Regions from separate parts of the Hydrogenophaga taeniospiralis genome, predicted to be linked through region 1. Evidence: predicted binding sites of a transcription regulator. Region 1 holds the regulator's gene; each other region holds the start of a gene.

What was found. The regulator HrcA, encoded in region 1, represses chaperone genes, less so after heat shock. The targets are predictions, from matches to a motif close to TTAGCACTCNNNNNNNNNGAGTGCTAA.
Region 2: KIH07_RS09665 (co-chaperone GroES) is a predicted target of HrcA. The motif match lies at 5,497-5,523, and genes of this name have one in related genera.
Region 3: rpoH (RNA polymerase sigma factor RpoH) is a predicted target of HrcA. The motif match lies at 2,973-2,999, and genes of this name have one in related genera.

The regions. Positions count from the first base shown of each region.
Region 1 covers NZ_JAHBAG010000001.1:4,782,504-4,792,947, forward strand. The annotation lists gene nadB (L-aspartate oxidase) at 1-117, shown strand, start outside; gene KIH07_RS22895 (RelA/SpoT family protein) at 201-2,450, shown strand; gene greB (transcription elongation factor GreB) at 2,451-3,014, opposite strand; tRNA gene KIH07_RS22905 (tRNA-Arg) at 3,074-3,150, opposite strand; tRNA gene KIH07_RS22910 (tRNA-Ile) at 3,180-3,256, opposite strand; gene hrcA (heat-inducible transcriptional repressor HrcA) at 3,306-4,325, opposite strand; gene KIH07_RS22920 (NAD kinase) at 4,462-5,340, shown strand; gene recN (DNA repair protein RecN) at 5,399-7,042, shown strand; gene rapZ (RNase adapter RapZ) at 7,055-7,981, shown strand; gene mutY (A/G-specific adenine glycosylase) at 8,026-9,195, opposite strand; gene KIH07_RS22940 (dynamin family protein) at 9,257-10,444, opposite strand, start outside.
Region 2 covers NZ_JAHBAG010000001.1:2,011,369-2,021,812, forward strand. The annotation lists gene KIH07_RS09645 (Gfo/Idh/MocA family protein) at 1-424, shown strand, start outside; gene KIH07_RS09650 (helix-turn-helix domain-containing protein) at 462-1,214, opposite strand; gene KIH07_RS09655 (tannase/feruloyl esterase family alpha/beta hydrolase) at 1,530-3,131, shown strand; gene groL (chaperonin GroEL) at 3,414-5,063, opposite strand; gene KIH07_RS09665 (co-chaperone GroES) at 5,109-5,399, opposite strand; gene cdd (cytidine deaminase) at 5,649-6,638, opposite strand; gene KIH07_RS09675 (hypothetical protein) at 6,826-7,632, shown strand; gene KIH07_RS09680 (hypothetical protein) at 7,664-9,001, shown strand; gene KIH07_RS09685 (carotenoid biosynthesis protein) at 9,263-10,444, shown strand, end outside.
Region 3 covers NZ_JAHBAG010000001.1:4,939,542-4,949,985, forward strand. The annotation lists gene KIH07_RS23645 (hypothetical protein) at 1-399, opposite strand, end outside; gene KIH07_RS23650 (hypothetical protein) at 424-759, opposite strand; gene KIH07_RS23655 (hypothetical protein) at 957-1,367, opposite strand; gene KIH07_RS23660 (hypothetical protein) at 1,500-1,724, opposite strand; gene KIH07_RS25515 (RHS repeat domain-containing protein) at 2,106-2,894, opposite strand; gene rpoH (RNA polymerase sigma factor RpoH) at 3,018-3,992, shown strand; gene KIH07_RS23675 (7TM diverse intracellular signaling domain-containing protein) at 4,228-5,952, shown strand; gene KIH07_RS23680 (metallophosphoesterase) at 6,039-7,082, opposite strand; gene lysS (lysine--tRNA ligase) at 7,093-8,640, opposite strand; gene KIH07_RS23690 (ABC transporter ATP-binding protein) at 8,853-9,569, opposite strand; gene KIH07_RS23695 (ABC transporter ATP-binding protein) at 9,582-10,352, opposite strand; gene KIH07_RS23700 (branched-chain amino acid ABC transporter permease) at 10,366-10,444, opposite strand, start outside.

The DNA.
Region 1 (10,444 bases):
TTGATCGTGATGTCGGCCATGATGCGGCATGAGAGCCGGGGTCTGCACTACAGCCGCGACTACCCCGACCTGCTGCCCGAGGCCAAGCCGACGATTCTGGTGCCGCCCTTGCGCTGACCAGACCAGCGCCAAGCACGCTCCGGGGCCCGCCGCCGGGGGCTGCCCCTGCATGCCCACCCGTCTCAGGCTAAAGTACAGGGATGACCACCGTGGCTGAAACCGGCAAAAAGAGATCCTCCGCTGCCCAGGCGCACCCGGCGGCGAGTGCCGCCGCGGCCAGCTTTGCGGCACTGGTGGGCAAGCTGGACTATCTGAGCCCGGCCGAGATCGAAAGCGTGCGCCAGGCCTACCGCTTTGCCGACGAAGCCCACCTGGGTCAGTTGCGCAAGAACGGCGACCCCTACATCACCCACCCCATCGCGGTGGCGGCCCAATGCGCCGAATGGAAACTCGACGCCCAGGCCCTGATGGCGGCGCTCATGCACGACGCCATCGAAGACTGCGGCGTCACCAAGGAAGAGCTGGTCCAGCGCTTTGGCGCGCCGGTGGCCGACCTCGTGGACGGGCTCACCAAGCTGGAACGGCTGGAGTTCGACACCCGGGAACAGAACCAGGCAGAGTCGTTCCGCAAGATGCTGCTGGCCATGGCCAAGGATGTGCGGGTCATCCTGATCAAGCTGGCCGACCGCACCCACAACATGCGCACCATGGGCGACATGCCGCGCAGCAAGTGGCAGCGCATCAGCAGCGAGACCCTGGAGATCTACGCCCCCATCGCGCACCGCCTGGGGCTGAACTTCACCTACCGCGAACTGCAGGATCTCGCCTTCCGCTTTCTCCACCCCTGGCGTTACGAGGTGCTGTCCAAGGCCTTGAACAAGTCGCGCACCCGGCGCCACGACCTCATTGCCCGGGTCCAGCGGGAGGTCGAGGCCGCGTTTGCGCGCCAGGGCATGGGGGTGCGCATCCTGGGCCGCGAAAAGACGCTGAATTCGGTCTACCGCAAGATGGACAGCAAGCACCTGTCGTTCTCCCAGGTGACCGACATCTACGGTTTTCGCATCGTCGTGCCCGAACTGACCGACTGCTACACCGCCATGGGCATCCTGCACCAGCTCTACAAGCCGGTGCCGGGCAAGTTCCGCGACTACGTGGCCATTCCCAAGGTCAATGGCTACCAGTCGCTGCACACCACCCTGATCGGCCCGTTTGGCACCAACATCGAGTTCCAGCTGCGCACCCACGCCATGGACGTGGTGGCCGAGTCGGGCGTGGCCGCGCACTGGCTCTACAAAGCCAGCGAACCGGGCAGCGACACCTCGCAGCGCCTGGGCACGCAGTGGCTGCAGTCCCTGCTGGACATTCAGCAGGAAACCCACGACGCCGGCGAGTTCTGGGACCACGTCAAGATCGACCTGTTCCCCGATGCGGTCTATGTGTTCACGCCCAAGAGCAAGATCCTCGCGCTGCCACGCGGCGCCACCGTGATGGATTTCGCCTACGCCATCCACAGCGGCGTGGGCAACCGGGCGGTGGCCGCCAGGATCAATGGCGAGCAAAGGCCGCTGCGCACCGAGCTGGCCAATGGCGACGTGGTGGAAATCGTCACCGGCGACACCGCCGAACCCAATCCGGCCTGGCTGTCGTTCGTGAAGACCGGGCGTGCCCGCTCCAAGATCCGCCACCACCTCAAGACCCTGGCGCAGGAAAAAGCCAACGAACTGGGCGAGCGCATGCTCACCCAGGCCCTGCGCTCCGAGGGCATCGCGACCCTGCCAGACGAGGAAGGCGACCACAAGAGCACCTGGGAAAAGCTGCTGCGCTTCACCGGCAACAAGTCTCGACACGAACTGATGACCGACATCGGGATGGGCAAGCGCATCGCCAGCATGGTGGGCAAAAAACTCGCTGTGCTGCTGTCGGAAACCGGTCTCAAGCCCGACGCGCTGCTCATCAGCACCGAGCGCTACGCCAGCGGCCAGGACGAGACGGTTTCGCAAGGCGTGGTCAGCCTGGACGGCAGTGAGGGCCTGTCGGTGCAGTACGCCCCGTGCTGCCAACCGATCCCGGGCGACCGCATCGTAGGCTATCTGGGTCGCGGGGAGGGCCTGGTGGTGCACGCCGAAGACTGCCCCACGGGCAAACGCCTGTTGCTGCGCGACAGCGAGCGCTTCCTGCAGGTGGAGTGGGCCGACGAGCCCGTGCGTCCGTTCGACACCACGGTGGTGGTCACGGTGGCCAACGGCAAGGGGGTGCTGGCCCGCGTGGCCTCGGCCATCGCCTCGGCCGAGGCCGACATCACCCACGTGGACATGGGCGACGAACCGGCACAGACGGCCACCGACATCCGCTTCTCGGTTTCGGTGCGCGACCGCCAGCACCTGGCCGACGTTTTGCGCAGCCTCAAGCGCACGACCTCGGTCATCAAGGCCCAGCGCTTCAAGCCCTGATCAGGTCTTCGCGGCGGGCGCCGGATACGTCACCGACACGATGTCCAGTTCCTGCACACCACCGGGCACCACCAGCCGCACCACCTCGCCCACACGGGCCTTGAGCAGCGCGCGCGCCACGGGTGACACCCAGCTGATCTGTCCCTGCGCGCTGTCGGCCTCGTCCACGCCGAGGATGGTCACCGTGGTTTCCAGCCCCGACTCGTCGGCGTAGGTCACGGTGGCGCCGAAAAACACCTGGTCGCCTCCGTGGTGCATGGAAGCATCCACCACCTCGGCGATCTCCAGCCGCTGGGTCAGGAAGCGGATGCGGCGGTCGATCTCGCGCAACCGCTTTTTGCCGTACAGGTAGTCCCCGTTCTCCGAGCGGTCGCCGTTGCTGGCCGCCCAGTGGACGATTTCCACCATCTTCGGACGCTCCTCGTCCATCAGCGTGAACAACTCGGCGCGCAGCCGGTCGTAGCCAGCGCGCGTGATGTAGTTCTTGCCGCTGGGCACGGGCGCGGCGACGGGCAGTTCGTCGTCGGCGTCCTGATCGGACTCGCGGGTGAAGGCCTTGCTCATGGGTACGGTGTACAGCAGAAATGAAAAAGCCTGCAGCTTTTGGCTGCAGGCTTTCATTTTGGTGCGGCTGGCAGGAATCGAACCCACGACCCCTTGGTTCGTAGCCAAGTACTCTATCCAGCTGAGCTACAGCCGCGTAAGCCACGCATTGTAGCACGACTTTTTTGGTAGGCCGTGTTGGACTTGAACCAACGACCAAAGGATTATGAGTCCTCTGCTCTAACCAACTGAGCTAACGGCCCGCGAAGGGGTGGATTGTAGAGGCCGCCGACGAGCGCCAGCCGGGGCCGGCTATTTGCTGTGGCTCAGCGCGTTGCTCACCAGCTTGGCCGTGACGTCAACGATCTGGATCATGCGTTCGTAGGACATGCGCTGGGGCCCGATGACGCCCAGCGTGCCCACCACCTGCCCGTCGACTTCGTACGGGGCCGTCACGACCGACAGGTCTTCGAAGGGCACCACCTGGCTTTCGCCACCGATGTAGATGCGCACGCCATCGGCCTGGGCCGACACGTCGAGCAGGCGAATCAGCTGCGTCTTCTGCTCGAACAGATCGAACAGGCGACGCAGGTTGCCCATGTCGCTGGAGAACTCGCTGACCGAGAGCAGGTTGCGCTCGCCAGAGACCACCACCGCCTCCTGCCCCGCGTTGTCGTCGGCGCCGATCTCCACCGCGGCCTGCATCAGGGTCGCGATCTCGCCACGCAGCACATCGACCTCGGTCTTCAGCCGTGAGCGCACCTCTTCCATGGTCAGCCCCGAGTAATGGGCGTTGAGGAAATTGGCCGCCTCCAGCAACTGCGACTGGGTGAAATGCACCTGGGTGTGGATGATGCGGTTCTGCACATCGCCATCGGGCGACACCAGGATCACCAGCACCCGCCGCTCGGACAGGCTGAGAAATTCAATGTGGCGAAACACCGAAGCTCGGCGCGGCGCCATCACCACGCCCACGAAGTGCGAGAGGCTGGAGAGCATTTGCGCGGCGTGGCTGATGACGCGCTGGGGCTGGCCCGCCTCGATGCCCGGTGCGCCCATCTCGCCCACCCCCGGCAGTCCGTCGCGCCGCACCGTGAGCATGGTGTCGACGAACAGGCGGTAGCCACGCGCGGTGGGAATCCGACCGGCCGAGGTGTGGGGGCTCGCGATCAGACCCAGCTCTTCAAGGTCGCTCATCACGTTGCGGATGGTCGCGGGCGAGAGATCCAGACCGGCGGCTTTGGCCAGCGTGCGGGAACCCACGGGCTGCCCGTCGGCGATATATCGCTCGACGAGGGCCTTGAGCAGCAACTTGGCGCGGTCATCCAACATGGTTTCATTTTACGGAGGTATGCGCCCCGCGGGAGCCCGCGGGCGACAAGGGTTTTCCGGGTCGGGCGGGCCGCGCGGGCTATGTTGTAATTTGTGCATGAGCCTGCCTCCCGAACCCTCGCCGACAGCCCGAAAAATGGGCAAGCCGCTGCGCTTCGCGCACGTCGCCATCATCGGCAAATACCAGGCGCCGGGCTCGCGCGACGCGGTGGAGGAAGTGGCCCATTTCCTGCACGATGTGGGCTGTGAGGTGTCGCTGGAGCAGGACACCGCGCTCAACACCGGCCTGCTGCAGTACCCCGCGCTGGACGTGCCCGCCATGGGCAGTGCCTGCGACCTGGCGCTGGTGGTGGGGGGTGACGGCACCATGCTGGGCATCGGTCGCCAGCTCGCGCGCTACGGTGTGCCACTGGCCGGCATCAACCAGGGCCGGCTGGGCTTCATCACCGACATTCCCTTCGACAGCTACCGTGAAAAGCTGCGACCCATGCTGTACGGCGAGTTCGAGGAAGACCCGCGTGCACTCATGGCCGCCAGTGTGTGGCGCGACGGCCGATGTGTGTTCGAGGCCACCGCGCTCAACGATGTGGTGGTCAACCGGGGTGGCGTGGCCAGCATGATCGAGCTGCGTGTGGAGGTGGACGGCCATTTCGTGGCCAACCAGCGCGCCGACGGTCTGATCATCGCCTCGTCCACCGGCTCCACCGCGTATTCGCTCTCGGCCGGCGGCCCGCTGCTGCACCCGGCCATTGATGGCTGGGTGATGGTGCCGATCGCGCCCCACACCCTGTCCAACCGCCCCATCGTATTGCCCGCTCACTGCGAGATCGCGGTTGAGATCGTCTCGGGCCGCGACGCCAGCGCCAACTTCGACATGCAGTCCCTCACCAGCCTGCTGCACGGCGACCGGATCGTGGTGCGGCGCTCCGAGCACACCCTGCGTCTGCTGCACCCGGTCGGCTGGAGCTATTTCGACACCCTGCGCAAAAAGCTGCACTGGAACGAAGGCGGTTGAAAACCCGGTCAAAATACGACCGGTCTGCCCTTCACACGTTCCACTTCACCCCACGTTCATGAGCCTCCGACGCATTGTTTTGCGCGACTTTGTCATCGTGCAGTCGCTGGACCTGGAGCTGGACCAGGGCTTTTGCGTGCTCACCGGCGAAACCGGCGCCGGCAAGTCCATCCTGATCGACGCGCTGCAACTCGCCCTGGGCGCACGCTCCGACAGCGGCGTGGTGCGCGAGGGTGCGTCGCGCTGCGAAATCGCCGCCGAGTTCGATGCCCCGCCCCACCTGGCCAACTGGCTGGAAGAGCAGGGTTTCCCGCTGGATGACAGCCTGCTGCTGCGCCGCACGGTCGACACCGAAGGCCGCAGCCGGGCCTGGATCAACGGCAGCGCGGCCACCGTGGCCCAACTCAAGGTGCTGGCCAACGAGCTGGTGGACATTCACGGCCAACACGCCTGGCAAAGCCTCACCCGTGCCGACGCCGTGCGTGCCCTGCTGGACGGTTATGCCGGCATCGACACCTCCGCCGCGGCGCAGGGCTGGGCGCAGTGGCGCCAGTGCCGCAAGGCGCTGGAGACAGCGACCGAGCGCCAGAACAGCCTGCAACAGGAAAGCGAACGGCTGGCCTGGCAGATCGGCGAGCTGGACAAGCTCGCGCCGCAACCCGGCGAGTGGGACGAGCTCAACGGCCAGCACGGCCGCCTGGCCAACGCCCAGGGGCTGCAGGACGCGGCCCAGGCCGCCGTGGCGGCGCTGGACGCCACCGAACCGAGCGCGGGCGACCTGATCCACCGCGCGCTGGCGGCCCTGCAGGCCCAGGCCCACATCGAGCCCGCCTTCGCCGACCCCGTGGAAGCGCTGGAAGCGGCACTGGCCCAGGTGCAGGACAGCGTGCACAGCCTGCACCAGTACGCCCGCCACGCCGAACAGGACCCGTCCCGCCTTGAGGCGCTCGACCAGCGGCTTTCGCTGTGGCTGTCGCTCGCGCGGCGCTACCGCCGCCCGCCCGAAGAGCTGGCCGAACTGCATGCGCAGTGGAAGGCCGAACTGGCCCAGGTGGACCAGGCGCTGGATCTGGCCGCCCTGCAGCAGGCCGAGCGCCAGGCCTGGAAAACCGTTGACAGCGCCTTGCTGGCCTTGACGAAAAAGCGCCAGCAGGCCGCCCCCCGTCTGTCCCAGGCGGTCACCGAAACCATGCAGACCCTGGGACTGCAGGGGGGGCGATTCGAAGTGGCGCTGCAGCGCCTCGAAGAGCCCCAGGCCCATGGCCGCGAGCAGGTCGAGTTCCTGGTGGCCGGCCACGCCGGCGTCACGCCACGCCCGGTCGGCAAGGTCGCCTCCGGCGGTGAACTCTCGCGCATCGCGCTGGCGATCTCGGTCGTCACCAGCCGGCTCGGCCAGGCCCCCACGCTGATTTTTGACGAGGTGGATTCGGGCATCGGCGGTGCCGTGGCCCACACGGTGGGGCGCCTGCTGCGCCAGCTGGGCCAGGACCGGCAAGTGCTGTCGGTGACCCACTTGGCGCAGGTGGCCGCCTGTGCCGACCACCACCTGCTGGTGAGCAAACAGCAATCCGGCCAGCAGACTGTGAGCACGGTCGAGGCGATCGCACACGAGCAGCGCATCCGCGAACTCGCCCGCATGCTGGGCGGCAACGAACAGTCCGAGGTGTCGCTGGCCCATGCCCGCGAGTTGCTCGCCGCCTGACACGCAGCCCCCATGTCAGACACCCTGCCCCGCCCCATCGAACTGGTGCTGATCACCGGCATGTCCGGCTCGGGCAAGTCGGTGGCCCTGACCGCGCTGGAAGACCTCGGTTTCTACTGCGTGGACAACCTGCCACCCGAACTGCTTGAGTCCTTCATCGCACTCGAACAAAGCCACCAGGCCCATCGGGTCGCCATCGCCATGGATGTGCGCAGCGCCGCTTCGCTGCCGGGCCTGCCCCGCCGGCTGGAACGGCTGCAGGCCCAGGCCGACCGGCCGGTGCACCTCACCACCGTGTTCCTGGACGCCACCACCGACACCCTGGTGCGCCGGTTTTCCGAAACGCGCCGGCTGCACCCGCTCTCGCTCAAACAGGCCAACGATCAGCACAGGGCGCTGACCGACGCCATCGAACACGAACGCGAATTGCTGGCCGAATTGCGCGAGCAGGCGCTGGTGCTCGACACCAGCCTGATCCGCCCGGCGCAATTGCGCAGCCACATCAAAGAGCTGCTGGGCACGGTCCAGGCACCGCTGACGCTGGTGTTTGAGTCGTTTGCCTTCAAGCGCGGCATCCCGATGGACGCGGATTTCGTGTTCGACGTGCGCATGCTGCCCAACCCGCACTACGAACCCGAACTCAAGCCCCTGACCGGACGCGATGCGCCGGTGGCGGCCTACCTCGCCGCCCAGCCCGAGGTGGACCAGATGCGGCAGCAGATCGATGATTTCCTGCGGCACTGGCTGCCGCAGATGCTGCGCGACCATCGCAGCTACGTGACCGTGGCCATTGGCTGCACCGGGGGGCAGCACCGCTCGGTGTACCTGGCCGAACAGCTGGCGCAGGCCTTCGCCACCGAGTGGGCGACCCAGGTGCGGCACCGCGAGGTCGATGGTTGGCCCGCCTCCGCGGCCCGTCCAGCCACCTCGGGTTCCTGACGACGTGCTCCTGACGACGTGCCTGCGGTCTCCCTGAGGTTGAATCAGGGCGGGTCGTTGGAGAGCAGCAGGCGCACCGGGGCCGGCAGCCCGTATTGCACCAGCGCCGCTTCCTCCACCCATTGGCCGCTCAGACCGGTCGCGAATTCCACGGGCTGCGAGGTTTCGAGCAGCCATGGGTGCAGACGCAGCTCGCGGTGCGTCAGACTGTGGGACACCGGCTCCAGCGCACGCGCGGCACCGCGCAAGCCCGGTGGCAAAGCCGCCAACAGGGAGGCCTCGCTGTCGAACACCGGCAGGCAATACAAGTCGGCCCAGATGCCCCGGGCCGGCCGGCGCTCGAGCCACACCCGACCCGGCGCACCCACGTCCTGGCCGCGCAGCCACAGCAGCCACCAGGACTCGTGCCGCCGCTTGAGCGACCGGGTCTTGACCGGGTAATTCTGCGGAACCCCCTTGGCATGGGCCACGCAGAGGTCCTGCACCGGGCAGCGCCCACACAGCGGCCGGCTTCGCAGGCACACCGTGGCACCCAGATCCATCAGGCCCTGCGTATAGGCCGTCATGTCCCCGTTCGAAGGGGTTTCTGGCAGCAGCGCCTGCGCCCGCTGCCAGAGTTCGCGCTGGGCCGGTAGCTGGGCCATGTCCGCGTCAAAGGCCAGCAGGCGCGTGAGCACGCGCCGGACATTGCCGTCCAGAATCGAGATGCGTTCGCCGTGGCAAAACGCGGCGATCGCCGCAGCGGTGGAAGCACCAATGCCAGGCAGTGCCTCCAGGCCCAGCGCCGAATCCGGAAACACCCCCCCATGCTGCGCCACCACCACCTGGGCGCAACGGTGGAGGTTGCGCGCCCGGCTGTAGTAGCCCAGGCCACTCCACATCGCCATCACGTCGTCGGCCGGCGCCTCGGCCAGGGCGAACACGTCGGGAAACTGGGCCAGAAAGCGCGGGTAATAGCCCAGCACGGTGCTCACCTGGGTCTGCTGCAGCATGACCTCGGACAACCAGACCCGGTACGGGTCGCGGGTGCCCTGCCAGGGCAGGCCGCTGCGCCCCGACTGGCGCTGCCAGTCGATGAGGCGCCGGGCAAAAGTGAGTGGCAGGTCCGGCGCCCGGGCCGCCTCGGCCGCAGCCGTGCGGGGGCCTATGGGAGTACCTTCCCCCTGTGGGCTGCGGTGCGAGTTGGCTTGGGAACGGCCCAGCGCTGCGCTCATGGAACATCCCTCCGTGCTGCGCACTGCGGGGCTGAGCGCCTTCGGAACGGCCGGGCGGCGCTCATGCCGCGACAGCTTCGGCGGCGTCTTCTTCGGGAACGGACAGCAGGTGGTCGGTCAGCTCCGCCAGCTTGGCGTCCAGCAGATTGAGCTCGGCCTGCTGCGATTGCAGCTCGCGAATGCGTCCGTCCAGGCCACCCGCGGCCTGCTGGATGCGCGAGACCGCTTCAATGCGGCGGATGAAATTGCGCCGACGTTCGCGCAGTTGGGTGTCGAGCTGGGCCGAAGCCGATTTGTTCCACAGCTCCACTTCGTTCACGGCCGTGTCGTACACCACGCGCAGGCGACTCATGAGTGCCCGTGTCAGCCGTTCGGCAAACTCCGGCTGGGCCAACCGCAGCGCATTGCCCAGGCTCAGGTACTGCAGGTGGCTCTTTTCAATCGCCGACAGGTCCCGGGCGTAGTGGCCCAACTGGGGCGGGGAAGGCGGCTGGAGCGAAAAACCGTATTCGGCATTCAGCCCCTTGAAACTGCCTTCCAGCATCGACTGGATTTCGGCGGCCAAGGTATCGGCGCGCGCCAGATCGGCGCGCAGACGGTCAAAGGTATGGCCATAGGCGCGCCGCACGCCGAGCTTGATCCCGGGCTGTTTCAGCGCGCGCGACAGCTCAGACACCTCGGCCTTCAGGTGGGTACGCCCGAGCAGCGCGAAGAGGTTCTTGAGCAGGCGCAGGTGCACCGACCGCACGGCGTGGATCTTGGCGCCACTGGCGTCAAAATCGGCCTGCTCCTGTTCGATGCGCAGGCGCATCTGCTTGATGACCCCGGCGTTCTTGCCGCGCAGCCCATCGAGCTCCTGGACCTGCTCCACCAGATCACGTGCCCGGATGTGGACAAGGCGCCCGGTTTCCTGCCGCAGCGCCTGAATACCCGCCGCCACGGCCCCGCTCAGAATCTTGCGGCGCTGACCGAGCAGGTCCACACCCAGCGCCGACTCCAGCTCCATCAGGTTGCTGGCTTCGAGCAGCTTGTCGTCGCCACTGACTTTGGCCAGCAAGCCCTTCTGGGCCGACACCGCCAGCACCTGCTTGGACGACAGCCCCAGGATATCGGCCGAATCGGTGCGTTGCGCCGCGATCTGCAGCTGCACCTGTTCGGGCGAACTGAGGGCATCCCACATGGTGTCGATCTTATTGAGCACCACCAGGCGCGACTCCCGGCCTTCACCCCGCACCGCCAGGTGCTGGCG
Region 2 (10,444 bases), 2.8 Mb from region 1:
CATCTCGCTGGTGGACCGCGACCCGGTGCTGGGAACCGACCGGCTGACCAGCGCGCTGCTGGACTTTGGCGGCACCAGGCAACTCAGCTTCACGGTATCCACACAGAGCGTGCCGTTCCAGCGGGTGCAGGTGGTGGGCACCACGGGCCGCATCGAACTGTTCGTGCCCTTCAACGCCGCGCGCGACGCGCAGATGCGCCTGGCGCTGGACGAAGGCGGGCAGCGGGACGGCAGCAGCGTCACCGTGGAGACCCTGCCCCTGGCCGACCAATACCGGCTGGAGGTGGAAGCCTTCTCGCGCCGCCTGCGCGAGGGCGCAGACCCCGGCGCCAGCAACGGTCTGAACGACGCGGTGGCACAGGCGCGCGTGATCGACGCACTTTGGCAATCCGAGCGCAGCGGGCGCTGGGAGCCGGTGGCCTGAGCGGGCCGTGTGCCGTTGGCAGCGCACATGGCACGCATCAGCCCAAGACACGGCAGTCCACGAACGCCTTGGGCGCCAGCATTTCGGTCGGCAGCAGATCGAAGTAACGCCTGATGGCCCGCGACGCGTGCGAAGCGTCGTAGAACCCCCCGGCGCTCACCAGGTGGGTGGCGCTCTGGCTCTGCCCGCGCTGTTGCGCGTCACAGGCACTGGCGGTCACCTGGTACAGCCTGGCCCACGCCAGGTAGCTTGAAAGCGTCATGCCCACCTGCTGGCGAAACAGCTTGCGCACGTGTTCGGCAGACAGGCCCAATTGACTGGCCAAGGCCACCGGGTCTGCGCGCCCCTCGCTGTGCCGATGCAAACCGGCGCGCAGCCCGGTCAGCCGTGCATCGACCCGCGCCGCACCGCCCGAAAGCGCAGCCGCCTCGCCCAGCACGCTGGCCACCCACCGCCTGACATGGGCTGCACCCACATCACCTTGACACAAGGCGTCCAAAGCCATGCCGTGCCGCGCCATCAACTCGCCATCCGGCCAGACCACCACCCCTCCCTGAGCGCGCTGCTGCAGGCAGACGCCCACGTCAGACAGGGGGTCCACGTACAGGAAGGCCAGCGCGCGACGCCGGGACAGCCCGCTCCACACACCACTGGCATGCAGCAGCACCGTGCCGCAAACCTCCGTCTCATCGCGCAGCCCCAACGTGGCAGGGGCACCCACCGACCCAAACACCAGTGCCGGCGCAACGTTCTCGGAGAGATTGAACGCGAGATCGGGATCGGCGTACATCAGCCAATCGTTGCCCAGATAGACCACCCCGGATATGGCATGAAGCGCCGACATCGGTGTTTCCCCTCGGTTCCCCGTGGCGTACAAGACGCCGGATTTGCACCGTCCTAGCATGGCCCAAGCCCGCTGCACAGGGCTGGCTGCACAGGGCTGGCCAGCCGTGCATGAGCGGCAATTTCCTTGCAAGGAAGCACATTGATGAGCCCCTCATTCTGCACAACCCCGTTCTGGGCGTCCCAGTCCAGTCGCGTTCACACCGCCGCAAAGGCATTCCCCAAGACAGCCGCTCTGACGGGCTCCCTGGCCAGCGCCGTCATGCTTGGCGCCCACGCCAGCAACAAGACGCCCGCACCGCCTTCGGCCCGGCCATTGGCCGAGTCGTGCGCCAGCTTTGTGCCCCACCGGTTGCCTGTCAACGCGAAGTTCGTCAAGACCGAACTGCGGCCCGCGCAAACCGTGCCCGAAACACACTACGGTTCCCAGGAGCCCATTGCCATGCCTCGCGCTTGCATCGTGCGTGGGACCGTCGTGTCGTCGCCCGGCTCCACCATCCACTGGGCCGTGGAACTGCCCGAGGGCACCGACTGGAACGGCAAGGTACTGACCCTGGGCGGCGGCGGGTTTGACGGCTTCATGCCCACCGACGACCCCTGGCACGTGAAATACGTGCAGGGCAAGGCCGCGCTGCCGTTCGTGCGCATCAGTTCCGACTCCGGCCACCAGACGGAAGACTTTGCCTGGGGCAAAGACAAGACCGCATTGAAGAACCATGCCTACGAAGCCAACCACCTTGCCTTGCAAGTGGGCGCGCACATCGCCACCCAGTTCTATGGCAAAGCCCCCACCCGGCGCTACATGGTGGGGCACTCCAACGGCGGCCGTTCGGGCCTGATGGCGGCCAGCAGGTACCCCAACGACTACGACGGCGTGCTGGCCATGTCCCCCGCCATCAGCCAGCAAGCCCACCAGGTCAACCTGGGCAACTTCAACCGCTGGATCTACGGCCACAACGCGGACGGCAGCAAAAAGGCCAACCTGCCCGAGCAGGCCAACTGGATCAGCCCCGGCAAATCGACCCTGTACGCAGCCGCCGAAATCAAGGCCTGTGACAAGCTGGACGGTCTGGAAGACGGCATCATCGGCAACGTGGAAGCCTGCAACTACGTGCCCACCGACCTGCTGTGCAAGGACGACGTGGCCGGCGCCAAGGACGACAGCTGCCTGACCTCGGGCCAAGTCGAAGCCATCCGCCTCAACTACGCCAACAAGACCGTGCCCATCACCCTGGCCAACGGCATGACGGGCTACGAGCGCTACGGGCGCGGCGGTGCCGCCACCGGCGACTGGCAGGTTTATGCCTTTGGCTTTGAGTACGATGGCGACTTCCTGAAAAAAGGCTTCAGCTACATCGCGCCCACTGCGGTCATCCAGACCCTGACGGGCTCCACGGAAGCCGACTCCATCAGCCACGACCCGCGGACCCTGGCACCCAAGTGGCAGTCTCTGTCCAAGGTGATGGAGCCCAAGGCTTCACTGAAGGCGTTTGGCAAGCGCGGCAAGCTGCTGGTGTGGTATGGCCTGGCCGACACCTGCGTCTCGGTGTACCGCACCGCCGCCTACCTGGACCAGGTACGCAAGGACAGTGGCAGCGCCGCTTTCGACGGCTATGCCCGGTTTGTGACCTCGCCCGGCGTCGGGCACGACCTCACAGGCCCAGGTGCGGCCCATGCCGACTTGGTGACCGCGCTGGTGGACTGGGTGGAAAAAGGCATCGCGCCCAACCAGCTTGTGGCGACCGGCACCACCGCCGCCGGAGCCACGTTTGAGCGGCCGCTGTGCCCCTACCCCGGCTACCCCCAATACAAGGGCAGCGGCGACCCGTCCCAGGCCAGCAGCTTCAGCTGCGCGGCACCCTGACGACGAGGCACGCGAGCGCTGGTCAAAAAACGCCCGGCCTGGCCCGCCACGCCGCGCACGGGTTCCTCCGCTGAATGACCGAGCGAGCTTTCTCGCTATTTTTTCCCCCATTGAAAAAAAACCCCGCGAGGCGACTCGCGGGGTTTTTTTGGGGGGGCGTCAGCCTGCAGTGATGCATTCCGACGCAGCATGAGGCGCCAGGCCAAGGCGCAAGGGCGTAGACAGTGGCAGCGCCACGGCAAGCCCTTGCAACGCCGGCATGGCGTCTCAGGCAAGGAGAACTTACATGCCCATGCCGCCCATGTCGCCCATGCCACCCATACCGCCGCCCATGCCACCGGCAGGTGCGTCGTCCTTCGGGGACTCGGCCACCATGCACTCGGTCGTCAGCATCAGAGCGGACACCGAAGCGGCGTTCTGCAGCGCGGTGCGGGTCACCTTCGTCGGGTCCAGGATGCCCATTTCGATCATGTCGCCATAGGTGTCGTTGGCGGCGTTGAAGCCGTGGTTGCCCTGGCCAGCCAGCACGGCGTTGACCACCACGCTCGGCTCGCCACCGGCGTTGGCCACGATCTCGCGCAAGGGCGCTTCGACCGCTTTCAGCACCAGCTTGATGCCGGCGTCCTGGTCGGCGTTGTCACCCTTGATGGTGCCAGCCGCCTGACGGGCGCGCAGCAGGGCCACGCCGCCACCGGCCACGATGCCTTCTTCCACCGCAGCGCGCGTGGCGTGCAGGGCGTCTTCCACGCGGGCCTTCTTTTCCTTCATTTCGACTTCGGTGGCAGCGCCGACCTTGATCACGGCCACGCCGCCGGCCAGCTTGGCCACGCGCTCTTGCAGCTTTTCGCGGTCGTAATCGCTGGTGGCTTCTTCGATCTGCACGCGCACTTGTTTCACGCGGGCTTCGATGTCAGCGGCAGCGCCGGCGCCGTCGATGATGGTGGTGTTTTCTTTGCCCACTTCGATGCGCTTGGCCGAGCCCAGATCGGCCAGGGTCACTTTTTCCAGCGTCATGCCGACTTCTTCGGCGATCACTTTGCCGCCGGTCAGGATGGCGATGTCTTCCAGCATGGCCTTGCGGCGGTCGCCGAAGCCAGGGGCCTTCACAGCCACCACCTTCAGGATGCCGCGGATGGTGTTGACCACCAGCGTCGCCAGGGCTTCGCCTTCGACGTCTTCGGCAATGATCAGCAGCGGACGGCCGGCCTTGGCGACCTGCTCCAGCGTGGGCAGCAGGTCACGGATGTTGGAGACCTTTTTGTCGTACAGCAGCACGAAGGGGTTGTCCAGCAGGGCGGCTTGCTTCTCGGGGTTGTTGATGAAGTAGGGCGACAGGTAGCCGCGGTCGAACTGCATGCCTTCGACGACGTCGAGCTCGTTCTGCAGCGACTTGCCGTCTTCCACGGTGATCACGCCTTCTTTGCCCACTTTGTCCATGGCATTGGCGATGATGTCGCCGATGCTGGAGTCGCTGTTGGCGGAGATGGAGCCGACCTGGGCGATTTCCTTGCTGGTCGTGGTGGCCTTGGAGGCCTTCTTCAGCTCAGCGATCAGGGCTTCCACAGCCTTGTCGATGCCGCGCTTCAGGTCCATCGGGTTCATGCCGGCGGCCACGTACTTCATGCCTTCGCGCACGATGGCCTGGGCCAGCACGGTGGCGGTGGTGGTGCCGTCACCGGCGTTGTCCGAGGTCTTGGAAGCGACTTCCTTGACCATCTGGGCGCCCATGTTCTGGAGCTTGTCCTTCAGTTCGATTTCCTTGGCCACGGACACACCGTCCTTGGTCACGGTGGGGGCGCCGAAGGAGCGCTCGAGCACCACGTTGCGGCCCTTGGGGCCCAGGGTGACTTTGACGGCGTTGGCCAGGATGTTCACACCCTCGACCATGCGTGCGCGGGCTTCGCCGCCGAAAATGACGTCTTTTGCTGCCATGTTGATTTCTCCGGATTCAGTAATTGGGGATGGGTGAGAGAAGAATTACTTCTCGACGACGGCGAACAGGTCGTCTTCCTTCATGACCAGCAGTTCGTTGCCGTCGACCTTGACGGTCTGGCCGCTGTACTTGCCGAACAGAACGCGGTCACCGACCTTGATGTTCATGGCGGACAGTTCGCCTTTGTCGTTTTTCTTGCCGGGACCGACGGCCAAGATTTCACCTTGGTCGGGTTTTTCAGCAGCTGCGTCGGGGATGACGATGCCGGAAGCGGTCTTGGTTTCGCTGTCGATACGTTTGACGATCACGCGATCGGCGAGAGGACGAAGGTTCATTGCATCTCCTGAAATAGAACGGAAAAGGGGTGGTTCACACGGTCGGTGCCGGCCACCAGGGGCCGGCGGATGCCGTTGATCGACTTGAAGCAAAGTGTTAGCACTCAACTCCAGCGAGTGCTAATGATAAGGGCGGGGACCCCGGTTTTCAAGGGCGGGGGTCTTTTTTGCCTGTCCGCAGGTGCGCGATGCCTGTGAACGCGTGGTGAACGTCTCTTCCCGAGCAGGCCCACCAATGGCGGCAAAAGGTCAAGGACTGGTTGCCGCGTGGTACTCCAGCGTCACGCCTGGAGCGTAGGCGGCCAGCACGGCCGCACTCGCGCTTTGCTGGCTGGACAGCGTCTGCACTTCCACCAGGACGCAGCGGGTCACCTGGCGGGTGGCGCCTTGCACCTGATTCATGTTCATGAAGGCCAGCGCGGACTCCAGGGGCGAGAGGCTGGGGTTGTAGGCCGCGTTTTCGGCGTTGCGTCCAGCGTAGATGCTTCCATCCTCCAGTTGCACGGCAATGCCCGCGTAGCCGTATGCCGTGTCGGTGGGATAGGGGGCGTAGCAACGCTGCGCTGCGCCGAGCGCGGCGGCAACCACGGGATCGCTCGGCGTTCCACCGGGCAGGCTCACCGCATGTGTGCACAGTTTGGGGTCCATCAGACCACCGGTGATGCCAAGGTCCGTCGGCCCGAAAGCATCGGGCAGGAAGCGGGTGAGCGGCGTCATCGTGTAGGCATAGGGGTCGCCGGGCTGGGGCGGCACCGGGGGCAACAGGATGTTGAGTTGCTGGGCGGACACCAGCTCGTACAGGAATTGCCGGCAATACCCGCAGGGCGCCGCGCTGATGGCCAACGCCTGCAGACCCGCTTCGCCATGGAGCCAGGCGTTGTTGGTGGCGGCCTGCTCGGCATGAACGGTGAAGCTCAGAGCCGCATTGTTGAACTCGAAGTTCGCGCCCAGATACAGGCTGGCCCAGCCCGTGCCTGGGACCGGCATCCCTGCTGCCACCGCCCCGACCTGATAGTGCGAGACGGGTACCACCGCATAGCTTTGCGCCACAGGCAACAGCTGCATCATCAAGGTGCCGATCTCAGCCTGCGCGCCGAGCTTGCCAAGCATGCTGCCAACCTGTTCGGCCGACAGAAACCCGCCCTGGTCCCACATCAGGTCAACGTCCGGGCGGATATCGGCGGGCAGGGTGCTGATGGCTGCGGTCCATGCGGAACTGCGTTGAGAAGTGCTGGCCATGTGGTCTCCATGAGTGTTTGAAAGAATGCCTACCCCTGCGCGGCCTTCGAGGCATGGTCGCGTCGGGCCCTGACCGTAGCAAGACGGTCGCCGGTCAGGCGGGCCCACCTGTCAGGGTTGCCAGTGCGTTGCGGGGCGAACGCATGCGATGCACGAGCATGGCCGCACAACAGCAGAGGAGGCAACCATGGAGAGGTTTCCGGCGGAATTCGCCGACATGCTCAGCGCGCGAGGCCAGGTGATGCTGCGGCAGGGTTTCGCAGACACAGCGCGTTTCGCCGGCTGGACCGCGAACAAGGACACGGGCTCCGGCCAGACGCCACTGGCCTTCTTGCCGGGCATGCTCAACAAGACCTGGGCGAAGCAAGCGCGACGCCTGCTCGACGCCACCATGCCGGCCCATGTCCGCCGCATCGAGTCGCGCATTCCGCCCGAGACCATCACCGGCATGCGCCGCAACTACACCGAGCGCTTGCCCAAGAGCATGCGCATCCAGACGGCCTATTTCGACTCCCCCCGAACGGCCGCTTACCGGGCCGCCGCGGACATCGGCCTGCTGCAGATGCTTCGTTCGGAAAGCCTGGCCCTCTTCGCCGAGCGGATCACCGGATTATCGCTGGAGCGGCGGCGCGGCGTGCAACTCATCCTGTACGAGCCCGGCGACTATTCGGGACCGCACAACGACCACCACCCGGAGAACGCCCACGCACGCGACGGTTTTGTGGATCTGCACATCTCGCTGTGCAACGACAGCGTCCAGGACCAGTTCCTGGTCTGCGAAGAGCATGGCCATCTGGCGGGCGTCTATCCGGCCGCCAGTGACGGATCGGTGGCGCTGTACCGCCTGCCTTTTTGGCACTACACCACGCCGCTGCGCGCCAAGCCGGGCGTCGAGCACAAGGCCCGGCGCTGGCTGCTGCTGGCCACGTTCGACCTGCGCCAGCCATCCGCATCACGGCACCAGGCCACGGCCAGACGCATGCGCACGGCGTGACCCGCACACGGACTTCAAAGGAGGCATTTTCATGACCCAGCGGTATTCCAAGGTCCGATTCATCGGATACACCATCCCCACCACGCCGGCCAACATGGTCGCCATCGGCAACCCCAATGGCCCGGGTGCGGTGGCGGGCACCTATCTTGGGCTGGAGGACTTTCAGGCGGACGTGCGTGCACGCATCGCGGTGCTGAAGAACGCCGCGGAACAGGCGCGCACCGCCCTGCCATCGGGCGATGCGCCGGGCAGCGTGCTCAACCTGTTCGTGGCGCCGGAGTTCTATTTCCATGGCACCCAGGGCCCATACGTCTACGGGCATGTGGATGCGGACCCGACCGATTTCATCCTGAGCGAGCTGCGCCAGGCTTTTCCGGCCAGCCAGTACCCGGACTGGACCTTTGTCTGCGGTTCGGCGATCACCTCGCGTGTGCATGACGTGACCAACATCCTGGCCTCCAACAGCACCCAGGTTCGCAATGCCGTGGTGCAGGCGTTGTCCGAGCAGTGGCTGGCGGCCTACGGGCCGCTGAACGGCGTGGTGTTCGACATGTTGGTCAACTTCATCAAGAACTGCCACTCCTACCCCTGCATGGAGGTGCGCAACCGGGCCTTGATCGTGAGCAACGTCGCGCTGGACACGCCCACCCATTCGCTGGGCACGGACCAGATGACCTGTGAGAAGTACTTTGTCTCCAACGAAGACTTCGTGCTCTACGACACGACCGGTCGCAAAGACACCGTGACGGAGCAGATGACGGCCTACCCCTTCATCGATCTGAGCCATGGCGACCTCAAGGCCAGTGCCAAGGACAAATACGCCATCTTCCGGCAGAACTACGGCCCGGACAATTTCCCGCAGTACGTCGATTTCGGCGTGGAGATTTGCCTGGACCACAGCGACGTGCGCCTGCGCCGCAACATCGACAACGAGCCTTGGCCCCAGGCGGTCGATGCCCTGCATGTGCAGATCATCCCCTCGTGCGGCATGCAGATCGCTGCGCCCAGCGTGGCCGCCGATGCCATGGGGTTCGTCTTCAACTGCGACGGCCAGTACGCCTTGGATGCCAGCAACGGCACGGCCTGTCAGGGCGTGCAAAACAGCGTGCAATGCGTCTACGCCAACTACCTTGACGCGGGCAACGCCGCCTATGCCGGCCATACCCAGCTGGCCCGCGTGCAGCAGCCCGCCGTCGGCGGCGACCCCAACCGCAGCGGTGCGCGCAACGCCAGCTTCCAGACCCTGGGCACGCAGGACATCGCCATCCTCGCCGTTCCCGCGGTGCCCGAGTTGGCCCAATGCTTCGCCGGTGGCCCGGGCGCCGTGCACATCTACGGTCTGAAGTCTCCGTACGACTTCTACGCGTGAGACGGGCGCGCCCACGCCACCACCGGTCTGTCGGTGGTGGTTCGCCTGGGGAATACCCTGACCTGACGGTTATCTAAAATAAACGTCGACTCCCGCGCCACCGCTGGGCCGACCCAGCATGCACGAACCATGCGCGTTGGTGGTGGGGCACGGGGTCGGTTGCGGCGGCTGCGGGTGAATGCCCGGCCGGCCGTTGCCCGTCAACGCAGGGGGCTGTGACCGATTTCCTGGGAGGCTCCAGTGGCTCTTCTGCGTTCGCGTTTGCTCCAAGTCCTGCTGCCCGGCCTGCTGTCGGTGGGCCTCATCCTCGTCACCGCGCAGGCCTACCCGCTGCTCACGCTCGGTCTGGTGGCCGTTTCGGTGGCCATGTTCTGGGCCGCGTTGTGGTCTGCATCGGTGTTGCTGGGCCACCGCAGCACCCGGGTGTTGGCCGTGCTGGCGCTGGGGCTGGGCTGGTTCGCCGAGCAGATGGGCTCTTCTCGCGGCTGGTTCTTCGGCCGCTACACCTACACCGAGGTGCTGGGTCCCCGGCTGGGCGATGTGCCGCTGGCGATTCCGCTGATGTGGCTGGCCCTGTGCCTGGTGGGTTATGTGCTGGCCAGCCTCATCCTGTGGCGCACGCCGGTGCACGCGGCGCCCACGCTCAAGAGCGGCGCGCTCACCGCCTGGCTGGCCGCGATGATCGTGACCACCTTCGATCTCGGGGCCGACCCGTACTTCGTGTACGTGCTCAAGGCCTGGATCATGGAAAAGCCCGACGGGGGCTGGTTTGGCGAAACGCTGCAGGGTTTCGCGGGCTGGATGCTGGTGTCCTTCGTGATCGTCGCCGTGTTCCAGGCGCTGGCCGCACCGCGCCGTGTGCCGGCCATCGCGCGCCAGACCCGGCTCGCGGCCTGGGTGCCGATCGGGCTGTACGCCAGCGGCCTGGTGTTCCAGGTATTTCTGGGCCACCCGGTCGAAATCCGCGCCATCGCCTTTTTTGCCATGGGCATGCCCACGCTGATCGCTTGGGTGGCCTGGCGGCACTGGACCCTGGCGCACGCCGAGGCGCCCCAGGCGCAGCCCGCCCACAGCGTGCCGCTGGACCCGATGGGGCTGCAGGCCGACCCGCTGGCGGACCGGACCGTGGCGGCGCTCATCGGGCCGTGGTCCGACGCCGACGGCGCCACCGGCCCGGCCACGGACCGGCTCGCCGCCGCCACCCGCCTCATGGCGGGCTGGACCAGCAACGGCGCCCTGGCCGACTGGGGGCCGGGCGACCCCGCAGCGGTGGCGGTCGATCCGGCGGTGGTGGCCGCGTTGCGCGCCTATGTCGGCGAAGGGCGCGCGTTGCCCGCCTGGGCCGACGCGGCCAAGGTCGAGCGCGCCGAGGCCATCTTCATGGAACAGGGCCCGCTGTCGTGCACGCTGCTGTTCTGCGCCAGCCTGCCCGAGTGCTACGTG
Region 3 (10,444 bases), 160 kb from region 1:
TTCGCCGCCACCCGCCGGTGGCTCGGGGTAAGTGACACTCAGTTGCTGCAGCGACACCCCGGCGGCGTCGGCCGCCGCGTGGGCGGCCACCCGCACCCAACCATCCACCCCCTGCGCGCGGCTGGGCCAGAACGCCGGCTCCATGGGGACCTGTGTGCCGGAAGCCACCCCGGCACCGGATGGGCGCTTTTCAGCCGCATCCCTGGCGGCCCGCGTTTCGGCCCATTGGCTTTGCAACATGCGGAGCTGCGCATGGCTCGCGCCCAGCGCGCGCTGCTGCCACTGCCTCTGCCCCAGCAGCCCCAACCCTGCAACGCAGAGCACCCCGGCCAGCATCGCCCATTGCGCGGCGGGTGGCCAGGCAGACCACGGTCGGAGCGGCAGATCAATCGTCAGCATGCGGGGCCTGCGTATCCCCGCCACTCAGAACGACTGCGACTGGTTGCCGCGGTAGCCAGTAACGATCTTGCGGGTCACCCCGTCTTCGTCATGCAGCGTCACCAGCAGGGTGGTGTGGCGGTAGGTGTTGGCGTCGGTTTCCCAGGTGAGGATGTGGGCTTTATCGCCATCGGCCTGGCGGCGCTGCGGCTCGGCGCCGATCACGGCCTTGACCTGGACTTCGCTCATGCCGCCTTCGATCACGTCGTAAGCGCCGTAGAGATCGGTGGCGCCGGTTTGTTCGTTGCCGCCGCCGCAGGCGGAGAGGAACAACGCCCCCAGCAGAGTGAGGACTGCCGAGCGTTTGGTACTTTTAAGCACTGAGAGCCTCATTCAATCGATCAATTTAATAGATTTCACCCGAAGAAAACGCCATCTTTCTTCGAACAAGGCAAAGGCAAGACTTGACCCCTACATCTTCAAGAGAACTGGCCACTGGCCCTCGCGAATATTGCGTGAGCAGTTATAAACTTAATAACATCAAAGCCACTCAATCCGGCCTACTTTTCAGCCGTATCCTAGAAAAATCCGAACGACAGGCTAGCCCTGAGCCGCAAAACATCTGCAATAACAGTAGTCGACAAATATCCATCTTGCAGTTCATCAGACTCCCTAACTGGCAAATCGAAATTAATCTCGGAAAATTCTGGCTGCACCTGGTCTCTTACCCGGCAAAGATGGTCGACGCCCCCAAGATGTGTAAGAAGTGTGGGGAGCATATCGCACAGTTCAGCGTCGTTTGAGAACTCCATTGCGAACCCGACATGCGACCGGATTAACCGTGTTTTGACACCCGGCTTCACCGGCTCCCCACGATTCCCCAGTCGCGATGTCTCCACGCCAACAAGGATCGCCACTTCCTGCGCAGTGAGATCAAACCCTCTTAACACCAAGGCAACAGACTTCTTCCTAGTGGTCATGGAATTCACAACTGCTCCTTGTCAGAACCCTTTTTACCATTCCATATCCACTTTTGCCCCCGTCGTTTTGTCATTATAAATGTTGACCGTGCTCTCGCCACGATCTTTCTTGGCGTCATGTACACCGTCATAACCGGCCTCTCAAGCGGCAGCGTCAGCATCTTTGTCGCGTTTTATCTTGTCTAGATTGTTTTCATCTGGCTGTGCAGGCGCCTCCGAGGACACAGTTGGTGTGGCTCCACTGCCTGCCCCAGCATCCTCCGCCTCATTGGCACTCAATGCATTTTGCGGCGTCTGAGGAGTATCTCCACGCAAAAAAGGCACATAAAGCACAGGCATCACAAACGCTCGAATTTCCGCAAACACGACAGGAATTGCTGCCACCAAATTGGGCAAAGATGGTAACTGAAGTGTAGGCACGACCGCTACCGTTGCAGAAACTACAGGTTTTCGAGCCGGCAGCTTCTTTATATTTTCCGGCGTCGTCGCCGGGGTATTCCAATTGCATTGATAAGCTGCTGAAGAAGCGAACTTATTCCAGATTGTGTCGACGTCGACGGATCTGACGGTTTCGGCGGCTTTGAGTAGACCCCGCTATTGCCTGCAGTGGGATCTCCACCACCGCTGTTACTCGGTTCGGGCACCTCAAGGGTTGCCACGCCAAGATCTGTATACGTGGTTGTTTCACCTGTATCCAAATTCGTTGCTGTTATCGTTGTCGTTTCAGTTGAAACAAATCCAGAGAGATCAACACCTCCCAACGGTTTTATTCCAGACATAGGCATACCGATTGAAACTCTGCAGATAGAACGGCGCCTGAATGTAAGGCTCGGCCGTCAAGAACCGCCCGATGGCCGGATCATCCACCCGCCCGTTCATGTTGATCACGCCCATCTCGTCCATGTGCTCGTGCATGGTATAGCCACGCTTGGTCACGGTCCAGGTCAAGGTGTCGTTGCTGTCCTTGTTGCCGTCGCTGAAGCGCCGCTTGCCCCAAGGGTCGTAGGCCAGGCGTTCGACCACGGCCCCGGCCTCGTTGGTGATGGCCGCCAGGCTGCCCAGGTGGTCGTGGTGGAAGTAGCTCACCGACTTGGCCGGCTTGCCGTTCAGGGCTCCCTCGCGCTGGGTGTGCAGCGCGAAGCTTTCGCCGCCCGCCGTGAGGTAGTGCTTGTGCTCGATCAGGCCGTTGGCCTTGACTTCCTTCTCATAGCTCAGGCCCAGGCTGTCGGGGCCGTTCATGTACCAGGTGGTGCCCGCTTCCATGTGGCTGGGCGCGTTGCTGGTGAGCGTGATGGTCTGACGCAGCCGCTGGTGTTCGGGGCCATAGACGAAGGCCACCGTGCGGTCGGCCACCGCATCGGTGGGGTTGGCCGGGTTGCTCAGGTTGCCAAAGCGCATCTCCCTGATCTTGTTGAAGCTGGTGTATTCCTCCCAACGCACGGTGTGTGCGCCGCCGGCCTGGTCCTGGCTGACGGTGTACATGAGGTTGCCGTTGCCCATGGCGACGTCGCCCTGGCCCAGGTTGATGTTGCGCACGCTGGGCAGGTAGTCGTCAGTTGAGGTAGGCCATCAAGCATCAAAACCCCTCCCCACCCCGGCCATGGAACTTCTGCCTTAGCACTCGCTCACAGAGAGTGCTAACATGAACAGCAAGTCAACCTGAGGAGGGTTTTCACGATGTCTGCATCCCTTGTCCCCGCCGCCCTGCCGTCCGCCACACTGGCCACGGTCAGCCCCTGGGCGAGCCGTTCGCTGACCCTGCCCGCGCTGGGCAACCTGGACGCGTACATTTCGGCCGTCAACCGCATGCCGCTGCTGACGCTGGAAGAAGAACAAAGCGCCGCGCGCCGCCTGCGCGATGGCAACGATATTGACGCCGCCGGGCAGCTGGTGCTCTCGCACCTGCGGCTGGTGGTGTCCATCGCGCGCCAGTACCTGGGCTACGGTCTGCCACACGGCGACCTGATCCAGGAGGGCAATGTGGGCCTGATGAAGGCCGTCAAGCGCTTCGACCCGGATCAGGGCGTGCGCCTGGTGAGCTACGCCATGCACTGGATCAAGGCCGAGATCCACGAATACATCCTGAAGAACTGGCGCATGGTCAAGGTGGCGACCACCAAGGCCCAGCGCAAGCTGTTTTTCAACCTGCGCTCGATGAAGCAGGGCTTCCGCTCGGAGGCGCTGGACGGCGACACCCACCGCGAGGCGTTTTCCGACGGCGAGGTGGACGTGGTGGCGCGCGACCTGAACGTCAAACCCGCCGAAGTGCGCGAAATGGAAACCCGGCTCTCGGGGGGCGACGTGGTGCTGGACCCGACCCCGGGTGACGATGGCGAAGACAGCTTCGGCCCCATCGCCTACCTGGCCGACGCCACCCACGAGCCGACCGCCGTGCTCGAATCGGCCGAACGCGACGCGCTGGCCACCGAAGGCGTGGCGCGCGCCATGGGCGAGCTCGACGAGCGCTCGCGCCGCATCGTGACGGAGCGCTGGCTCAAGGTGAACGACGACGGCTCGGGCGGCATGACGCTGCACGAGCTGGCGGCCGAGTACGGCGTGAGCGCCGAGCGGGTGCGCCAGATCGAGGTGGCGGCCATGAAGAAGATGCGCAAGGCACTCTCTGCTTTCGCCTGACCCGGCCCGGCTCACCCCTCAGGCCCCAGACGGCAACTTGCCGGCTGGGGCTTTTTCACGTTGGCGGGTGTCGCAAACAGGCCGCAACCCGCAGGCCATGGCACCGGGCGCCAGCGATGACCACGCGGCCCTCGGCCGGTGGCGACACAATCGGGAGATGCTTCACACGAACCTGGCGGCCCGGGCTTCCGCCCCGCCCGCCCGCCCCCTTTTGCAGGCCTCCCTCCGCCGATTCATGGCGCGGCTGCTCGGGTTGGCGCTGTCGCTGTGCGCCAGCGCATTCGCCGCACCGGCCACCACCCCCTCCAGCCTGCCCCCGGTGCTGCTCGACGGTTCCCTGAAAAGCGTGCATCTGGCCCAACGCAGCGCCTGGTGGGTGGACCCCGACGGCCAGCTCACGGTGCAGGACGTGGAGCAACGCCAGGCCGATCTGCCGTTCGGCTTGCGCGCGGGGCAACACCGCCTGCGGCTGGAAGGCAAGGCCGCGCTCTGGATCGGCTTCACCGCCTGGGCCCAGGACAACAACGCGCACTGGGAGCTGGAGCTGGCGCGCTCGGGCACCGACAGCGTGAGCCTGTACCACCGCGGCGCCAACGGCAGCTGGATTGAGCAGCACGCGGGCGACCGCCTGCCCGTGAACGCCTGGGCATCGCCCGACCGCTACCCCGTGTTCAAGCTGGCCCCGCGCAGCGATGCGCCGGTGGCCTACTGGGTGCGCATCCAACACGCGCGCGTCCCGTTCTCGGGCGAGCTGTTCATCCACAGCCACGACCAGTTGCGCGAGCAGCGCATCCACCAGCAGTTCGTGCTGGGCGCCTATTTCGGCATGACCTTGTTGCTCGTGGTGGTGGCGGTGGCCAACGCGCTGGTGTTCCGCGACAGCAGCTTTGCCGCCTACGCGATCTACATCACGCTGCTGGGGCTGTCGCTGGCGGCTTCGCTGGGTGTGGGAGGGCAGTTCCTGTGGCCCGATTCCGCGCGCTGGAACGGCGCCGCCGAGTTCGTGCTGATGCCACTGGCGGCGGTGGCCGGGCTGCTGTTCGTGCGCCACCTGGTGCAACCGCGGCGCACCGGGCGCTGGCTGGACCGCCTCTCGCTCAGCCTGGCCGCGGTGATGCTGGGCCTGGTGGTCTTGGATCAGGTGGCCCCGTCCCAATGGAGTTTCGAGGCCATCACCGCCACAGGCGCGCTGGCCATGCTGCTGGTCTACGCCCTGCTCTGGACCGCCTGGCGCAGCCGGGAGGGCTGGGCGCGCTGGATCGCCCTGGGCATCCTGCCGGTGCTGCTGGCTGGCGCGCTGCCGGTGATGCGCAATTTCGGGCTCATCTCCTCGGGCTTTCTCTCGCAGTACGGCATGGTGATCGCGGCGGCCATCGAAGCGCCCCTGCTGATCTATGGCCTGCTGCAGCGCTCGTCCATGCAGCACGAGTCGCAGACCCGCGCCAAGGCACTGGCGGTCACCGAGCCGCTCACCGGCCTGACCAACCGGCACAATTTCATGCTGCGGCTGCACGACAGCCTGATCCGCGCCCAGCGCTACAACCACCACAACGCCCTGCTCCTGATCGACCTGGACAACCACGAGACGTTCGAGCGCGAGCACGGCCGCGAAACCGCCGACCGGGCCCTGGTGCTCACCGGCTCGCGCCTGCGCTCGGTGGCGCGCGACGTGGACACCGCAGCGCGGGTGGGCGACAACAGTTTTGCACTGCTGATGGAGGGCCCGGTGCGCACGCCCCAGGCCGTGGCCGCGGCCACCAGCATCGTGGCCAGTGGCCTGCGCCCCTCGGATCTGCTGCCGGTGGGCACCTCGCTGCGCTTCAAGGTGGTGGTGGCGCTGCTGCCCGACGGTGGACACGAACTTCAGGCCGACGCCCAGGCCCACCTCGCCTGGCTGCGCATCGCGCTGGACGAGTTGCTCGCCGACAAGCGCAAACACATCCTCACACTGAACTGCTGACGCAGACACCTGAACTGGCTTCGCCAGGCCGCATCGCGTTGCCCCTGGAGGGGGTCGCGCGCTGCGCGGCGGGGGGGTGTTTCGGTCTAGCGCCGCAGCTCCACCACATCGATCGTCGGCACCACCGCCAGACGCGCCGGCGGGCCGATGGTGCCAATGCCGGGCGTGACCAGCAAGGGCCCCGCCGGGGTGGTGTACAGACCGTTCCACCACGGTTGCTCGGTGTTGGTGTGGCGCAGGAACCAGGGCGTGAGCCCCGGAATCCAGATCTGCCCCCCATGGGTGTGCCCGGCCACCGAGAGAAACGCGGCCGAAGGCGGCAACAGCGCCACGGTGTCGGGCTGGTGCGTGACCACCAGGCGGGCGGGCACCGGGGTGGCCGGGGTGGTCCCCGATGGCCACAGCGCGCGGATCTGCGCCTGGGGTTGGCCGCCCCAGAGATCGTCCAGCCCCACCAGTTCCCAGCCGCGCCAGGCCAGGGTCCGGCCGTCGAGCAGGCGCACACCGTGGGCCTGGAGCGCCGCGCGAAGCGGCTCGGTGAGGTCCGGCCCCGGGGCCTGCACATCGTGGTTGCCCATCACCCCGAACAGCGGCGCCCGGACCTGGGCCAGGGGCGCCAGGCCGGCATGCAGGTCGCGCGGCGGCTCATGCACCCAGTCGCCCGCCACCAGCACGGCGTCCACCTCCAGCGCGTTGAGGCGATCGACCAGCCGCTGCAACTGGTGGTCCCGCAGAAACAGGCCCCAGTGGATGTCGGCGATCACCGCCAGGCGCACCGGCTGGGCGCTCGCCGGGATGCCGGTGAGCGTGGTGGTGCGCACCCGGATGAGCTCGGGCTCCACCAGCGAGGCCCACAGACCAACGGAAACAAACAGCGCCCCCAGCAGCGGGCGCCAGCGCCGCGACCAGGGCAACGCAACGGCCTGCGCGATCAGCCCCCACAGCAGGAACGGCCCGGCCAGGCGGGCGCCCCAGAAGAGGCCGAGCATGATGAAGTTGCGCAGCTCCAGCCGCGGGGTGTACCAGCGCCCGGCGTAATCCCACAGACTGATGCCCACGGACAGCAGCGCCGCCAGCGCGAACAGCCGCCACGCCCACCGGCCACTTCGCTGGATCGACGCCCCGATCATGGACCGAGGGTCAAGCCTCGCGGCGCAGGGCCGGGAACAGGATCACATCGCGGATGCTGGGGCTGTCGGTCAGCAGCATCATCAGGCGGTCGATGCCGATGCCGCAGCCGCCCGCCGGGGGCATGCCGTATTCCAGCGCGCGGATGAAATCGGCGTCGTAGTACATGGCCTCTTCGTCGCCACCGTCCTTGGCCGAGACCTGGGCGTGGAAACGCGCGGCCTGGTCTTCGGCGTCGTTCAGCTCGGAGAAGGCGTTGCCGAATTCGCGACCGGTGATGTAGAGCTCGAAGCGCTCGGTCACTTCCGGGCGGTCGTCGTTGGCGCGGGCCAGCGGCGAAATCTCGGTCGGGTGGTCCATGATGAAGGTCGGGTTCCAGAGCTTCTCTTCCACCGTCTCTTCAAAGTACAGCACCTGCAGGCTGGCCAGGCTGCGCGTGCTGAGCTGGTGCTTGGCTTCGGACAGGCCGAGCTTCTTCAGCGCCTCCAGCAGCCAGGCCGCGTCGTCCACGCCGGCACCGGCCTCGGTGTACTTCAGGATCGCTTCGCGGATGGTCAGGCGCTCAAAGGGCGAGACCACGTCCACCGGTTTGCCGTTGTAGGTCAGCGGCGCATCACCGTGCACCTGGCGCACCACGTGGCGGATCAGCTGTTCGTTGAAGTCCATCAGGTCGCGGTAGTTCCAGTACGCCGCGTAGAACTCCATCATGGTGAACTCGGGGTTGTGGCGAACGCTGATGCCTTCGTTGCGGAAGTTGCGGTTGATCTCGAACACGCGGTCGAAACCACCCACCAGCAGGCGCTTGAGGTACAGCTCGGGCGCGATGCGCAGGAACATCTCCTGGTCCAGCGCGTTGTGGTGCGTCTTGAACGGCTTGGCGTTGGCGCCACCGGGAATGGGGTGCAGCATCGGCGTTTCCACTTCGAGGAAGCCGTGGCTCACCATGAAGTCGCGGATGCTGGAGAGCGCCTGGCTGCGGGTGACGAAGCGCTTGCGTGCGCTCTCGTCGGTCATCAGGTCCACATAGCGCTGGCGGTACTTGATCTCCTGGTCGTGGATGCCGTGGAACTTGTCGGGCAGCGGACGCAGGCTCTTGGTGAGCAGGCGCACGCGGTCGGCGTGGATGGTGAGCTCGCCGGTGCGCGTGCGCATCAACACGCCTTCGGCGGCCACGATGTCGCCCAGATCCCAGTGCTTGAAAGCCGCCAGCGCCGCCTCGCCCACGCTGTCGGTGTTCAGGTAGATCTGGATGCGGCCACCCGAGGGACCCAACGACGCGTCCTGCAGCGTGGCAAAACTGGCCTTGCCCATGACGCGCTTGAGCATCATGCGGCCCGACACGCTGGCGCGCACCGGCGTGGCCTCCAGCGCCTCCTTGCTCACCTCGCCATGCGCCGCGAACAAGGCCGCGGCCTTGTCGGCCGGCTTGAAGTCGTTCGGGAAGGCCACACCCTTGCCCTCTTGCTGGGCCACACGCAAGGCCTTGAGCTTCTCGCGGCGCTCCGCAATCAGCTGGTTGTCGTCGGAAGCGGGGGCGGCTTGGGCGTGGTCGGTGGTCATGGTGTTGGGCAATGAAAAACGGGTTGCGCCTCAAGAGGCGCAACCCGTCATTGTAAGTTCCGGTGAAATCTGGAATCCGGTGCTTTGCCCATCGGGCCTTGCACAGACCATATCCGGCGCGCAATGCCTTGAACCCAGAATGCGGCGGAACCGGCTCCGCCGGGCCGCTCGCGTTGCCCCCTGGGGGGGGGCGCGGGGGAGGAGGGGCGGGCTCAATGCCCGAGGTAAGCCTCGCGAACCTTCGGGTCGGTCAACAGGTCCTTGCCGCTGCCCGTCATGGTGATTTCACCTGAGTCCATCACGTAGCCGCGATCGGCGATCTGCAGGGCGCGCTGGGCGTTCTGCTCCACCAGCAGGATGGTCACGCCCTGGGCCGACACGTCGCGCACCACCTCGAAGATCTTGTCGACCATGATGGGCGACAGGCCCATGGACGGCTCGTCGAGCAGCAGCACCTTGGGCCGGCTCATCAGCGCACGCGCCATGGCCAGCATCTGCTGTTCGCCACCCGACATGGTGCCGGCGAGCTGGTCCTTGCGCTCTTTCAGGCGCGGGAAGATGCCGAACATGCGCTCGATGTCGTTGGCGATGCCCGCCTTGTCGGAGCGGATGTAGGCGCCCATCTGCAGGTTTTCGGTGATGGTCATGCGGGTGAACACGCCCCGGCCCTCCGGCACCATGGCCAGGCCCTGCTTGACCAGGTCCCAGGCGCCTTTGCCGGCGATGCTCTGCCCCAGGTATTCGATGTCGCCGCCTTCGAAGGCCAACGAACCGGTGACGGCCTTCATGGTCGTGGTCTTGCCTGCGCCGTTGGAGCCAATCAACGAAATCAGCTCGCCCTCGCGCACTTCCAGATTGATGCCCTTGACGGCCTTGATGCCGCCGTACGCGACCTTCAGGCCGCTGACTTTGAGTAGTGTGTTTGCCATGTTCTTGTGTCCTCAGGCGCCGCCGGTGCCCAGATAGGCTTCGATCACTTTCGGGTCGCTCTGCACTTCGGCCGGCGTACCGGACGAGAGCTGCTTGCCGTAGTCCAGCACCGTGACACGGTCGCACAGACCCATGACCAGCTTCACATCGTGTTCGATCAGCAAGATGGTGCGGTTGTCCTTGCGGATGCGGTCGATCAGCTCGCGCAACAACACCTTTTCCGTGGCGTTCATGCCCGCGGCGGGTTCGTCCAGCGCGATCAGTTGCGGATCGGTGGCCAGCGCACGCGCGATCTCCAGCCGGCGCTGATCGCCGTAGCTCAGGGTGCGCGACTTGAAATCGGCGAATTTGGCAATGCCCACGTACTCCAGGAGCTCGTGCGCCCGTTCCGTGATTTCGGCCTCTTCGCGCTTGAAGCCCGGGGTGCGCAGCACCGCGCCGACCAGGCCGGAGTGGGTGCGCACGTGGCGCCCGACCATCACATTCTCCAGTGCCGTCATTTCGGCGAACAGGCGGATGTTCTGGAAGGTACGGGCAATGCCCGCCTTGGCCACTTCGTGCACCGCGGTGGGCGTGTAGGGTTTGCCCGCCAGCTCAAACGAACCGCTGTCGGGCGTGTACAGGCCCGTCAGCACGTTGAAGAAGGTGGTCTTGCCCGCGCCGTTGGGACCGATCAGGCCATAGACCTGACCGCGCTTGATTTCGATGCCCACATCGCTCAGGGCCTGCAGGCCACCGAAACGCTTGGAGACATTGGCGACTTTGAGAATCGTATCGGTCATCTGGTTGCTCCGCTCACTTGCTCAGGGATTTGCCGTGCTCGGGCGCGGGCCACAAGCCTTTGGGGCGGATCAGCATGACCACCACCATGGCA